DNA from 3 places in the Pseudoalteromonas sp. L23 genome. Region 1 is predicted to be linked to each of the others. Evidence: predicted binding sites of a transcription regulator. Region 1 holds the regulator's gene; each other region holds the start of a gene.
The links. The regulator FliA, encoded in region 1, starts transcription of late flagellar genes. The targets are predictions, from matches to a motif close to CTAAAGNTNNNNNNNNNNNNGCCGATA.
Positions count from the first base shown of each region.

Region 2: a site for FliA is predicted at 2,742-2,768, ahead of L3V43_RS21590 (DUF5610 domain-containing protein). Genes of this name have one in related genera too.
Region 3: a site for FliA is predicted at 2,040-2,066, ahead of pomA (flagellar motor protein PomA). Genes of this name have one in related genera too.

Region 1 is NZ_JAKKCW010000009.1:95,979-100,606, reverse strand. It holds gene flhF (flagellar biosynthesis protein FlhF) at 1-942, shown strand, start outside; gene L3V43_RS15455 (MinD/ParA family protein) at 935-1,795, shown strand; gene L3V43_RS15450 (RNA polymerase sigma factor FliA) at 1,798-2,532, shown strand; gene cheY (chemotaxis response regulator CheY) at 2,575-2,958, shown strand; gene L3V43_RS15440 (protein phosphatase CheZ) at 2,979-3,755, shown strand; gene L3V43_RS15435 (chemotaxis protein CheA) at 3,769-4,628, shown strand, end outside.
Region 2 is NZ_JAKKCW010000021.1:230-4,857, forward strand. It holds gene L3V43_RS21580 (RNA-binding protein) at 278-745, shown strand; gene murI (glutamate racemase) at 746-1,522, opposite strand; gene L3V43_RS21590 (DUF5610 domain-containing protein) at 1,586-2,713, opposite strand; gene trmA (tRNA (uridine(54)-C5)-methyltransferase TrmA) at 2,878-3,972, shown strand; gene L3V43_RS21600 (DUF523 domain-containing protein) at 3,983-4,441, opposite strand; gene L3V43_RS21605 (thiol:disulfide interchange protein DsbA/DsbL) at 4,490-4,628, opposite strand, start outside.
Region 3 is NZ_JAKKCW010000001.1:489,265-493,892, reverse strand. It holds gene dxs (1-deoxy-D-xylulose-5-phosphate synthase) at 1-584, opposite strand, end outside; gene ispA ((2E,6E)-farnesyl diphosphate synthase) at 749-1,648, opposite strand; gene xseB (exodeoxyribonuclease VII small subunit) at 1,648-1,887, opposite strand; gene pomA (flagellar motor protein PomA) at 2,122-2,889, shown strand; gene L3V43_RS02260 (flagellar motor protein MotB) at 2,892-3,821, shown strand; gene L3V43_RS02255 (hypothetical protein) at 4,003-4,515, shown strand; gene L3V43_RS02250 (aromatic amino acid transport family protein) at 4,542-4,628, opposite strand, start outside.

The DNA of each region.
Region 1 (4,628 bases):
GCCAAGCCTGACGAAATGAGTGCAATGCGCGAAGAAATGAACGCTATTCGTCAATTACTTGAACATCAAGTATCTGGTCTAATGAAACAAGAAATGGCTCGTCGCGATCCAACCCGTGCGTGCCTTGTAGATCGTCTGGAAGGAATGGGCATAGACAAAGACGTTGCAGAGCAAATGGCATGTTTTATCCCTGATGATGTGTCTCGTAAAGAAGCTTGGGACGCGCTGTTGAATATGGTAATTAACCAAATGCACACCACCAACAATGATATTCTTCGTCAAGGTGGCGTATTTGCAATGGTTGGTCCAACAGGTGTTGGCAAAACCACAACGGTTGCAAAATTAGCGGCATTAGGCGCACAAAAATACGGTGCAGATAAAGTGGCGCTAATAACCACCGATACCTATAGAATTGGCGCTTACGAGCAACTAGCTACCTATGGTAGAATCATCGGTTGTCCGGTTAAACAAGTTAAAGATGCAAATGAACTTGCAGAAGTGCTTTATCATTTACGCAATAAGCGTCTAGTATTAATAGATACGGCGGGAATGAGTCAAAGAGATTTGCGCTTAACTGAACAGTTAAATACACTTATGCGTAGCGCGAGAGTAGATATTCGTAGCTATTTAGTGTTGAGTGCGACAGCACAGATGAATGTGTTACAAGAAACAGTAAGACACTTCAAAAAAGTAAATTTAAGTGGCTGTATTTTCACAAAACTTGATGAAAGTCTAAGTTTAGGTGAGATAATTAGCATAGCGATTCAAAATCGCTTGCCAATAGGGTATCTTACCAACGGTCAGCGAGTGCCAGAAGACATTCGCGTAGCAAATGCTCAAAAGCTAGTAAAAAAGGCTGAGCAATTGTATTTAAAAAGAATAAAAGCACAGCACTCTCGACGTGTACCTGTAGCGTCAGAGTCAGTAGGAATGTATGATTAACACAGTTTTAGATCAAGCAAGTGGCCTGCGTAGAATGAGTCAAAATAGCAACCAGGGTGTAAAAGTAATAGCCGTGACCGGTGGTAAAGGTGGGGTGGGTAAAACCAATGTCTCGCTCAATACTGCCATCGCTATGGGCCAACAAGGACAGCGAGTTCTCGTTTTAGATGCGGACTTGGGCTTGGCAAACTGTGATGTGATGTTAGGGCTCCGAGTAGAAAAGAACCTTTCACATGTGTTGTCGGGTGAATGTGAACTAGATGAGATTCTCGTAGAAGGTCCCGCTGGTATCAAAATTGTGCCAGCTACTTCGGGTTCTCAAAGCATGGTGGAGTTGACTCCCGCAGAGCATGCTGGACTTATTCGCGCATTTAGCGAGCTTAACACTCAATTTGATGTTTTAATTGTTGATACCGCAGCTGGTATCTCAGATATGGTTCTGAGCTTCTCTCGAGCTGCACAAGATGTGATGGTTGTTGTGTGTGATGAACCGACTTCTATTACGGATGCTTATGCGTTGATCAAAGTTTTAAGCAGAGAGCATGGCGTTTATCGTTTTAAAATAGTTGCCAATATGGTCCGCAGTATGCGTGAAGGGCAAGAATTATTTGCTAAACTTTCAAAAGTTACAGACCGTTTTCTTGATGTAGCATTGGAATTAGTGGCCACAGTACCATTTGACGAAAACATGCGTAAGTCCTCTCGTAGACAAAGAGCAATCGTGGATTTATTTCCGAGCTCTCCAGCAGCAGTTGCAATTAAAGGACTTGCTGCCAAGGCAGTTAAATGGCCAATTCCTCATCAACCTTCCGGTCATCTAGAATTTTTCATTGAACAACTTGTAAACGGGTGATTATGGCTTCTCCGGTCAACAGAGCTGCGGGATATCAAACTTCTGACCATATCCATAAAGTGGTCGAGAGGCATGCTCCACTTGTCAAAAAAGTGGCATGTCACCTGATCGCTCGGCTTCCGGCAAGTGTGCAGCTCGACGATCTAATTCAATCAGGTATGATTGGATTGATTGAAGCATCTAAAAATTTCGATGCTACTAAAGGCGCTAGTTTCGAGACCTTTGCGGGGATACGCATCCGAGGTGCAATGCTAGATGAAATCCGTCGCGGAGATTGGGCCCCTCGGTCCGTACATAAAAACAGCAGAATGGTAGCCGAAGCTATATCTGAGCTCGAATCTCTCCTTGGCCGCGAACCAAAAGACACTGAAATCGCTGAAAAACTTGATATATCTTTAGATGAGTACCATCATATTTTACATGATGTAAATGCAAGTAAAGTCATCGGCATTGAGGATCTAGGGGTTGATGAAGATGTGATAACCCCAGCAAACAGCGATTTTGCGCTAGACAAACCGTTTAATAACGTTAAAAATGAACGTTTTAACGAGTCTTTAGTAAATGCTATCAAAGCACTACCCGAAAGGGATGCTCTGGTGTTGTCACTTTACTATAACGACGAAATGAATTTAAAAGAGATTGGTGCCATCCTTGATGTCAGTGAATCTCGAGTAAGCCAAATTCACGGTCAGGCAATGATAAAGCTCAAAGCTAAAATCAATGACTGGATAAATTAGAGTACATAAAATAGTTGGGTTCGAACCTCACTGGAGGAAGTTTTGGATAAGAACATGAAGATTCTCGTGGTTGATGATTTCTCTACTATGAGAAGAATAATCAAAAACCTATTAAGAGATTTAGGCTTTACCAATGTTCAAGAAGCTGATGATGGTAGTACAGCACTTCCGATGCTACAAAATCAGGAGTTTGACTTTGTAGTAACTGATTGGAACATGCCGGGCATGCAAGGTATTGATCTGCTTCGTGCAATACGCGCAGATGAAAAGCTTAAGCACATTCCAGTGTTGATGGTTACCGCAGAAGCGAAAAAAGAACAAATTGTTGCAGCAGCGCAAGCTGGGGTGAACGGATATATTGTTAAACCGTTTACTGCAGGTACGCTCAAGACTAAGCTTGAAAAAGTATTTGAGCGACTAGGCTAAACAGCAAGGGGATATGGCCTATGTCTGTAAATGCTGCGCCGCAAATTACACTTGAACAAGCCAAGCAACTTGTTGAGCTACTAGAGCAAGGTGAACAAGAAAAAGCTGACCAGCTGATTTTAGAAGCTGCTAACAAAGAGCAATCGGAGTTATTTGCAGAAGTTGGAAAGCTAACTCGCCAATTACACGAGTCCTTGAAGAACTTTGAGCTGGATACTCGACTCTCAGATCTCACGACAGAGGCTATACCTGACGCCAAGCAGCGTCTTAATTATGTTATGGAAATGACAGAAAGCGCTGCTAATAAAACGATGGACGCGGTCGAAGAAAGCTTACCTCTTGCGCAGAATCTTGCGGATGAGTTAGCACAAATAAAGCCTACTTGGGATCGGTTGATGAGCAGAGATATTCAACTCGGTGAGTTTAAATCTCTGTGTCATGATCTCGACAGCTTTATGCAGACTTCAAAGACACGTACAGACGAATTACAAGGCTTAATGACTAATGTGCTGATGGCGCAAGACTATCAGGATTTGACTGGGCAGGTCATCCGTCGAGTCATTGAGCTTGTGAGAGAAGTAGAAGATAGTCTCATTCACCTTCTAACTGTGTTTGGTACTTCGGATGAAGCGCCTGCAGTTGCAGAAAATGCGAATGAAAACGAAATAAAAACAACTGAGACTATCAGTGATGAATTGTCTGGACCTGAAGGTCCAATTATTGACGCTGAATCGCGAGATGACGTGGTTTCTGGTCAAGACGAAGTCGATGACTTGCTATCTAGTTTAGGCTTCTAGTTGGAGAGTGTGTATGAGCTTTGAAGTCGATGAAGATATCTTGCAGGACTTTCTTGTTGAAGCAGGCGAAATATTAGAACTGTTATCTGAACAGCTTGTTGAACTAGAAAATAATCCCGAAGATAAAGAACTTCTCAATGCGATTTTCCGTGGCTTCCATACTGTTAAAGGTGGAGCAGGCTTCCTCGGTATGACCGAACTGGTTGATGCCTGTCACGGTGCAGAGAACGTGTTTGATGTACTAAGACAAGGGCAGCGAAAAGTAACGTCAGAATTAATGGATGTTATTTTGCAATCTTTGGATACGATCAACGAAATGTTCGCTTGTATTCAAAACCGAGAGGAACCCGAAGCTGCCGATCCTGTGTTGCTTGAAACCCTCCATAAACTCAGCCAACCAGCATCTGAAGACGAAGTCAGTGAAGTGATTGAGGAACCTGTTTCAGAGCCAGAATCTGTTGTACCAGATTTAAGTGCGGATGATATTCTATTCGATGCGGACGCAGATTCAGGCGATGATAGCGGCTCTAGCATTGATGAGATAACAGAAGAAGAATTTGAAAATCTATTAGATGAGTTACACGGCTCTGGTAATGCGCCTGCTGTCGCACCGGCGGCTAAACCTGAAACGGTGTCAACTGCAGATGACGGCGATATCACCGATGACGAGTTCGATAATCTCTTAGATGAACTCCATGGGGTTGGGAAATTTGGTGGAGCACCAAATGCAGAAGATGCGGCTACTTCTCAAGCCAGTGAGCCTGCGGCTAAAGCAACGTCATCAGGCGCTGCGAGTGTGCCCTCTGGAGATGAAGAAATTACCGATGATGAGTTTGAGGCTTTGCTTGACGAACTTCATGGTAAAGGCAGTGC
Region 2 (4,628 bases), on a different contig from region 1:
TAACTCGTTGCTGCTTTGCTTTTCAGCGTAGTAGCACCCCGTGTCAGTGGGGTCGCATTATAGGGCGATCCGATTTTAGTGCAACTCTTTTTTCGATCTTTTTGATCGTTCGAACAAACATTAACCAAAACCCACTTTTTAGTATAAAAACCATGCAAAAAAGGACAAATCTTACTATCAGAACTATATTAATTATTGCGAAGTTTAATTAACTCGTTAAGATAGCTAACTCACTTGTTAAATTAATGTTTAACCTTCTTTCAATTGGTATATTTATATGAAGTCTTTTGATCATAAAGCAATTTTGATCACTTTGGTTATTGCAGTAGCGAGCTTTTTCATTGTTGATCTTGCATTAAGCTCTACTCAGCTCGACGCTGCTCTTATGCTTGCCGTAGGTATTATCATCGGTGGCGTAATAAGCCAGTTTTTAAAAAGTGATACACAACAAGAAAAACAATCAAACTTATCAACCACTACATTATATGTAGGTAATCTACCATATCGAGCCAACGAACATGTTGTCCGCGAGCTTTTCGAAGAGCAAGGGCAAGTATTTTCAGTTCGCCTACTTAAGGATAAAAACACAGGCAAACGACGTGGTTTTGGTTTTGTTGAGATGTCTAAGCAAGATGCAGAAAAGGCGATTACTCAACTCAATGAACGTGAATTTCAACAGCGTACATTAAAAGTAAGAGAAGCAAAGCAAAAGCCTGAAGGTGAGATGGATCACTCACCCGCTTAATTAATCTTTATTTAAATTAATAATAGAGATTACTTCTTTACTACCCATTACTGGTGCCGTTGCATAGAAACGCACTTCCGATGCACTCGGCACCTTTTCTCCTACTACTATTTGACTTCCCAACAATGACACTGCGCGATTGGCTATTGCTTTGCCAGAATCAACCAACTCCACATGCTTCTGTAAGCAATTCTTGATATCGTGAGCTATCAACGGAAAATGTGTACATCCCAACACTAGCCTATCAACAGTGGCTGGAATGTTAAGCCGGTCTATTTCCGCGCAAAGTGCCTCTTTATCCAACTCGTTATGCCAATAAAAGTGCTCAGCGATCCTTACAAGCTCCGTTGAATGCAAAGTTTCAACTTTACAACCTGAGGTAAAATCCATGATGAGCTTATGCGTATAAGCATTATTTGACGTTGCCGGTGTTGCTAATAGTGCGATGTGCTTGGTCTTTGAACTAGATGCAGCAGGCTTAACAGCAGGAACCACACCTATAATTGGTATCTGGGTATGTTTTCTGGCTTCTTCTAATGCGTATGTTGAAGCGGTATTACATGCAATAACGATAAGATCAACATTGCCCAAGTATTGCTGTTGCCAACGAATAAGTCCCTTGATACGTGATTTGATTAGCTCTTGAGGCTGAAGGCCATATGGGAGAAAAGCGTTGTCCATAACATAACTAAATGAACCCCCCTGCAAACATACCTTTAAGTGCGACAGCACACTGGTGCCACCGATCCCCGAATCGAAAACCAAAATATGCGACAAACTTCATACCTCAAATCAATGAAGTATGAAGTTTGCCATGAGTCCTCGCGAAAATAAACTGGCTTAGCTTGTTTGTTTTTGCTCAACTTGCTCTTTATTTAGTTCATTCAGTTTACTAAAAAAGCTACTAGCATAATCCAAAAATTCATTTAGTCTCGACTGACCTTCATTCATCCAAGCAAGCAGGTTTGGCAACTCATTATCGGCATTGAGTCCCTTAGCTTGCTCTTGCACATCTGCTAACTGCTTATTCAGTGGCATAAATGCCTTCTCTAAGTCTTTCATTGGATTGCCTTGCTGATATTGAGCAATCGCAGCAGATGTTTTACTTTGTCTTAAATCCATCGTGAAATTAGTGATCTGATCTGAGTTTAAGCTAAGCGACTTTGCCAAATCGAAAGCTTCATCGTATTCACCACCGAAAAAGGAATCACTGACATTACGGATATCTTCCATCATATCGTTAATTGCCTGCTGCTCCTCTTCGTTCAGCTCACCATTTACCTTAATTGAGAAACTGACTTCGTGAGAGGACTTAGTGCCATATGCCATGCCATAATCATTACCTTTTTGCGCAACACTCGCAGCGGCTCCCTGAGCATACGCATCGGAGAATGAAATAACGACTTCATCCCCTTCAGCTGTAGTAAATGCATATTCAGCCTGATTAGAAAGACTCGCAAACTGTGCGGCACTGATCGCTAATGCCTTTGGCGACTTTTCTTCAAACAATTCTTTTTCAAAATCATCTAAACCTTTAAAAATCCCTTCTCGTGATTTTTCAATACCATCTTCGATGTCGGAATTGAAAGCGCCCATGCCTTTTAACTCTTCGCTGGCTTCATCAATACCCTGAAGCACGCCCTTACGTGCCCCATCTAGCATGGATTTCAATTCGTCATCATTTTTGCCGTCGACTTTGGCTTTCTTCACTGCACCCTGAACAAAATCGAGTACATTTTTGACAATAGATTCAAAATCAAATAGTGGCTTGTCTTTTTTATCTTGTGTCGGCTTCTCAATCCCCAACGCTTCTGCAAGCTTATCATCAAGAATTTTAGCTGCTAGCTTAGATTTATTCCCCGCATAGCTGTCTGAATTAATTTGGATATTTGGTCCTATCCCTTTGCTCTTTCCAGGCTTATGCTGCATAGCTGGATTGAGCAACTGATTTAATTGCCCGATTTTCATGGTATGCCCTCCAATATATTAGTTAGATTATCGGCATATTTGCGCAAAGCTAAAGTATAATGATTAAAAAAACAGCAAACCAGACGCATCAGTGATGCTAGACTGGACAAATTAGCAACGCTCCCTAAAATAGCGCCTCTTAATTCAACATAGATGGTTTTAGCATGGCAGTAATAAAAATTGATGATTCAGCATACGAGCAACAGTTAGCAGATAAAGCTGAGCGTATCACAACACAATTTGCACAGTTTGATGCACCTGCACTTGAAGTGTATGAATCTGCAACTCGCCATTACCGCCAGCGCTGTGAATTTAGAGTATGGCATGAGGGTGAAGATCTGTTTCACATCATGTTTGACCAGCAAACAAAAGAAAAGATCCGTGTTGATAGCTTTGATCCTGGTGCGCCGCTTGTCAATGAAATGATGCAGGTGATGATACATCAGCTGAAAGGCAACGAAATATTGCGTCGTAAACTGTTTCAGATCGACTACCTCACGACACTGAGTGGTGAAGTACTGATCAGCTTGCTTTATCACAAGCAGTTAGATGAAGCGTGGCAAACCGCGATGCAGACATTGAGAGCCGAGTTGCAACAAACCTATAAAGTTGATTTTATCGGTCGTGCTAGAAAACAAAAGGTTGTGTTTGGCAACGACTATGTAACTGAAAAACTAAGCGTTAACGGTAAAGAGTATATTTATCAGCAGGTTGAGAACAGCTTTACGCAACCGAATGCGGAAGTGAATCAGAAAATGCTAGCTTGGGCGCAGTCCATCAGTGAACCGCTAAGCAACGATCTACTTGAGCTTTATTGTGGTAACGGTAACTTTTCAATTGCATTGGCTGGTTCATTCAATAAAGTGCTGGCTACGGAGATCTCTAAATCATCAGTAAAGTCTGCACAATTTAATATTGCAGCAAACAAAGTCGATAACTTAGATATTATTCGCATGTCGAGTGAAGAGTTTACACAAGCCATGAAAGGGCAGAAGTTTTCTCGATTAGATGGTATTGATTTACAGTCCTATGATTGCCAAACGATTCTTGTCGACCCGCCTCGTGCTGGTATGGATGAATTAACCTGTCGCTTAGTCAGCAACTACGACAACATTATTTATATCTCATGTAATCCAGACACATTAGAGCGTGATTTAGCCTTGTTATGTGAAACACATAAAATCGCACGCATGGCAATTTTCGATCAGTTCCCTTATACCCATCATATTGAATCTGGCGTTTACTTAGTGAGAAAGTGATCTCTAACGATTAACGACTGGCTGCCATCGCTGTGATAAGTGCTGGCAGTTGAGTTTCGCTAAAGACTTGAATACCGGATTGCTGTAATAAAGACGCCGTTAGCCCCTGCCCTACTATTTTTTTACCTGTATGACTACCATCGTAAATCAGATTGCTGCCGCAAGACGGACTGGACTCTTTTAACAACGCAAACTTTATATCGTGCTGAAGACAAGCCGCTAGCGCTTTTTTAGCACCGAGTTCAAACGCGGTGGTAAAATCATCCCCTTGTTTACTCAAAACTTTACCATCTGCTATTTCAGCCGATGGGCGAGGTGTTGGTAAACCACCAGATACTTCGGGGCACAGCGGTAAGACCCAATTTTTTTGCCGCCAATACTGCAACGTATTGTCTTGAAGGCTTTGTGAAGAGGCGTCATACCTCACCGGATAACCTAATAAACAGCTAGAAACTAAAACTTTAAACATAAAAAAGCCCCGCAACAATTGCAGGGCTAGTCTAATACAAATTAGATTTTATTTCTTTGCTAAATAATTCACCAAAGCTGCAATTTGCTCAGGCTTAGTCGTACCAGACTCACGAAGCAATAGCTTGTATTTACCGTTTACCACGAACATTGGTACACCTGTTAGCGCGCCTTTATCAGAAAGTGTC
Region 3 (4,628 bases), on a different contig from region 1:
TGATTGGTGAGTGCGCCAACGTTTTCAGAGATAGACATTTCGTTGTCGTTTAGGATCACTAACATATCTGGATTGATGTCGCCTGCGTGATTCATGGCTTCAAACGCCATGCCCGCGGTCATTGCACCATCACCAATAACGGCGACGGTCTTACGTCCAATCCCTTCTTTTTCAGCCGCGATAGCCATACCAAGTGCCGCTGATATAGAAGTGCTTGAGTGGCCAACACTAAACGTATCGTATTCGCTTTCTTCTCTATAAGGGAAAGGATGCAGGCCATCTTTCTGGCGGATCGTATGCATCCTATCTCTTCTACCTGTAAGTAGTTTGTGCGGATAGGCTTGATGACCTACATCCCAAACGAGCCTATCGCTTGGTGTGTTATACACATAGTGTAAAGCTACAGTAAGCTCTACAGTGCCTAAACCAGATGCAAAGTGACCGCTGCTTTGAGAGACTGAGTTCAGCAAATACTCGCGAAGCTCATCACTAAAGGCGGTTAACTTGTGCTGGGGTAATTGACGGAGTTGACTTGGCTCGTCAATTAACGCGAGTAAGGGATACTTGCTACTATCAAGTTTCATGGTATTTATCAGAGTCCTAAGTGAATCTCAGCGCAATTACTCACGTGGTCCACTTCATAATTATTAAAATTCTTCACTAACTTGTCATAATATTATGTTAGCCAGCGTTTACAAAGTTCTTGTGAATATTTTCTTAGCTTGGCGTAGCTATTTTATACGTCAGCTTAATATTCTCGATCTATGATGTATTTTGCTAAATCTGCAAGTATTTCTGTATTACCGTTGATACGTGTAAGCGCTTCTAAAGCTTCATCTATCAAGTGTTCAGCTTTTTCTTTTGCTTGTTCTAACCCCAATAATGCTGGATAGGTAGATTTATTATGTTCTAAATCAGAGCCTTGAGGTTTACCAAGCACAAATGTGTCACCTTCTACATCAAGAATGTCATCTCTGACTTGAAATGCAAGGCCAATTGCACGTCCATAAGTACGTATCGCATCACGTGCTTGCTCTGAAACACGTTCCGGATCGCTACATAAGATCCCAAGTTCTACTGCACAGCTTAGTAGTGCACCTGTTTTTAGCTTATGAATACGTTCGAGCTCATCTATCGTAATTAAACGATTGGTTGCTGCTATATCGAGTGCTTGACCGCCTATCATACCTTGTAGACCCGATGCCTTGGCTAGCACTGAAATCATTTTTATTTGGGCATGGTGGCTTACCGCGAATGGATGTTCACTTAGCAGTTCAAATGCCAGCGTTTGCAGAGCGTCACCAGCTAAAATCGCGGTCGCCTCATCGAATTGGATGTGGCAAGTTGGACGGCCGCGTCTGAGATCATCATCATCCATAGCAGGTAAATCGTCGTGCACCAAAGAGTAGCTATGCACACACTCTATTGCGGCTGCAGCTTTGTCTAAATCTTCTGGAGCAGCACCAAATAATTCACCAGTACAATACACTAAAAACGGTCGCAAGCGTTTGCCGCCGTTTTCTATACTATAGCGTGTAGCCGCTTTTATATTCTCTTCAGTTTCAAGCACACTATCAAAATAGTGTAAAACGGTGTTTTCTACACGAGTTTTAGCAAACTGGAGCTTTTCTTGTAATTTTTTCGACATTAGGCTTCGTTATCAAATGGCTGTAATTGTGCTTGTTCATCCTCGCCCATTAAAATAGCGACTTGTTGTTCAGCTTGCTGAAGTTTCTGATTTGAAGCTTTTGCGAGTTTTATCCCGCGTTCAAACTGTTTAAGTGCTTGATCTAAAGGTAAGCTACCGTTTTCCATGTCTGCAACGATTTGCTCCAGTTCTTGCATGGCTTCTTCAAAGCTCAAGTTGTCTGGTTTTTTTACTGCCATATGTCACGCTGACCCGTAAAGTAAAAGTGTGGCAATTTTAGGGTGATTGTGCGCCAAGGTCAAAAAAACCAGTGACTTTTTGATCTGACCGAGTATCAGCATTACAAGATCTGCTATAAACTCGCATTTTAAACACTTTTTAATATAATAGTGTTAAGTTGTAGAAAAACTTGCCGATAACTCAAACAACAATAACTGCGTGATTTATCACAAATAACTTCCCCCGGAGGACATGTGGATTTAGCAACGGTAATAGGGATCCTGGGTGCCATAGGTTTAATTGTAATGTCCATGGTACTAAGTAGTGATGGCCAGATCGCTATGTTCTATAACACGCCTTCCGTCGTTATCGTATTTGGTGGTTCAATTTTTATCGTATTGTCTAACTTTACGCTTGGACAGTTTTTCGGAATTGGAAAAGTGGCCGGGAAGGCCTTCATGTTCAAGATTGAAACTCCGGAAGAGCTGATTGAAAAAGCCGTTGAGCTTGCTGATTCAGCTCGCAAAGGTGGTTTTTTAGCGTTAGAAGAAGCCGAAATCCCCAACCAGTTTATGCGTAAAGGTGTCGATATGTTAGTCGATGGGCATGATGCTGATGTTGTGCGTGCCACATTGCAAAAAGATATTGCCCTAACGTCCTCAAGACACGAGTTAGGCGCTGGCTTATTTAAGTCCCTCGCCGATATCGCTCCTGCTATGGGGATGATTGGAACGCTCATCGGCCTAGTAGCGATGTTATCTAACATGGACGATCCAAAAGCAATTGGACCTGCTATGGCTGTTGCGCTTTTGACAACTTTATACGGTGCGTTTTTGGCTAACGTGGTTGCAATCCCAATTCAGGTTAAGCTTGAACTTCGTAAAGACGAAGAAGAGCGAAACCAGCGCCTTATCTTAGATGCAATCTTAGGCATTCAAGATGGCCAAAATCCAAAAGTCATTGAAGGTATCTTGAAAAACTATCTGCCAGAATCTAAACGTGGCGCTGAGGCTGAGGAATAATCATGTCAGATGAGAAAGAATGTAAATGTCCCCCCCCAGGTCTTCCTGCCTGGATGGGAACGTTTGCTGATCTCATGTCGTTGTTAATGTGCTTCTTCGTACTGCTATTGGCATTCTCCGAAATGGATGTACTGAAGTTTAAGCAAATTGCAGGATCGATGAAGTTTGCTTTTGGTGTGCAAAATAAAATTGAAGTAAAAGATATTCCTAAGGGGACCAGCGTGATTGCGATGGAATTTACTCCAGGAAAGCCAGAACCAACACCGATTGAAACGATTCAACAGCAAACCGTAGAAATGACGCAGCAAATGCTAGAGTTCCAAGCTGGTGACGAGGCTTCGGCGGGTGGCAGACAGGAGCAACGAGGTAATAAGCGTGGTGGTGAGTCTGCCAGTACTGCACAGGAAATGGCGTCAACGCAAGCAATTGCTTCTGCGGACCAAGAGCAAGTAAACGAGCTCGTTAAAAAGATTGCACAGCAGCTAGAAAAGCAAATTATGGATGGTGCAATTGAACTCGAGTCATTAGGGCAGCAAATTATTATTCGCATCCAAGAAAATGGTTCTTTTCCTGCGGGAAGTGCGTTTCTACAACCTAAATTTGAACCTGTGATTGCCGAAATTGCAGAGCTGCTCAAAGATGTACCTGGTGAAATTACAGTGTCCGGTCACACTGATGACTTTAGAGTGACTAACGAACTTTATTCGAATAACTGGGATTTATCGGCAACTAGAGCGGTAGCCGTTGCGACTGTAATGGAGCGTGTCCGTGGCTTTGATAAGAACAGAATGGTTGTAGTTGGTCATGCAGACACTAGACCTTTAGTACCTAATGACAGCGATGCAGATAGGCGCCGAAACCGGCGTGTCGAAATCTCGATTTTACAGGGTAAAGCGAAAGAATCAGACCCTATTGAAGTTAGGAAAAATTAGTTACAGTTTGTTGCCAAATTACAGGGAATTCGCTATTGTTCCGTTTGGTTCTACTTAAAGGAGAAATAGAATGATTTCAATAAAAAAACCCCAAAATTATAGATTGCCAGGTGGTAACGGTGAAGGTGGTGATGAAGAGTCAACAGAAAAAAAACTATCTTAACTAGTTGAAAGAGTGGATATGTTAGAGGCTTGGGAATCGGTACGACTTTTTTACATCGAATATAGCATTCCGCTGTCATTAATTGCGGTGTTTGCTTGTTTGGTTTTAAGAGATATTAAAGCTGCGCGCTATGCCATTTTAATTTCTGTGTTCTATATTGTTGGCTCTTTCACTAGCGATTATATTAGAGCGATGGATGATGTTATTGTTTATCGCTATATAATTTGGGCATTTAACGATATTGTGTTTATGGCTATAATTGCTGTTTGGGCCATTAAAGACAAAGTTTATATGTGGCAGAGTGTAATTGCTCAACTCATTATTATACCTGCACCAATTTTACAGATGTTTCGCTTAGTTGATAGGCATTTAATGGAACTTAGTTATTCCTCTTATCTCTACGTCACAATTATCCCAATTGTTAACTTTGCCACTCTATGTTTGGCATTTGTACCTGTAATTGCGTATTTTCAATTGAAACATAAACGAATGCAAGGCGGTGCGCTAGAGAGTGCTGAAGTAGGCCGTTAATAAAACCTACTTCATTTTGATAATACTCACCCCAAACTAGGAATAAGGCCAGCCATTTGCATTAGCTGAGAGGTGATGATCATCACACCGAAAACAGCGGCAAGTCCTAGTCC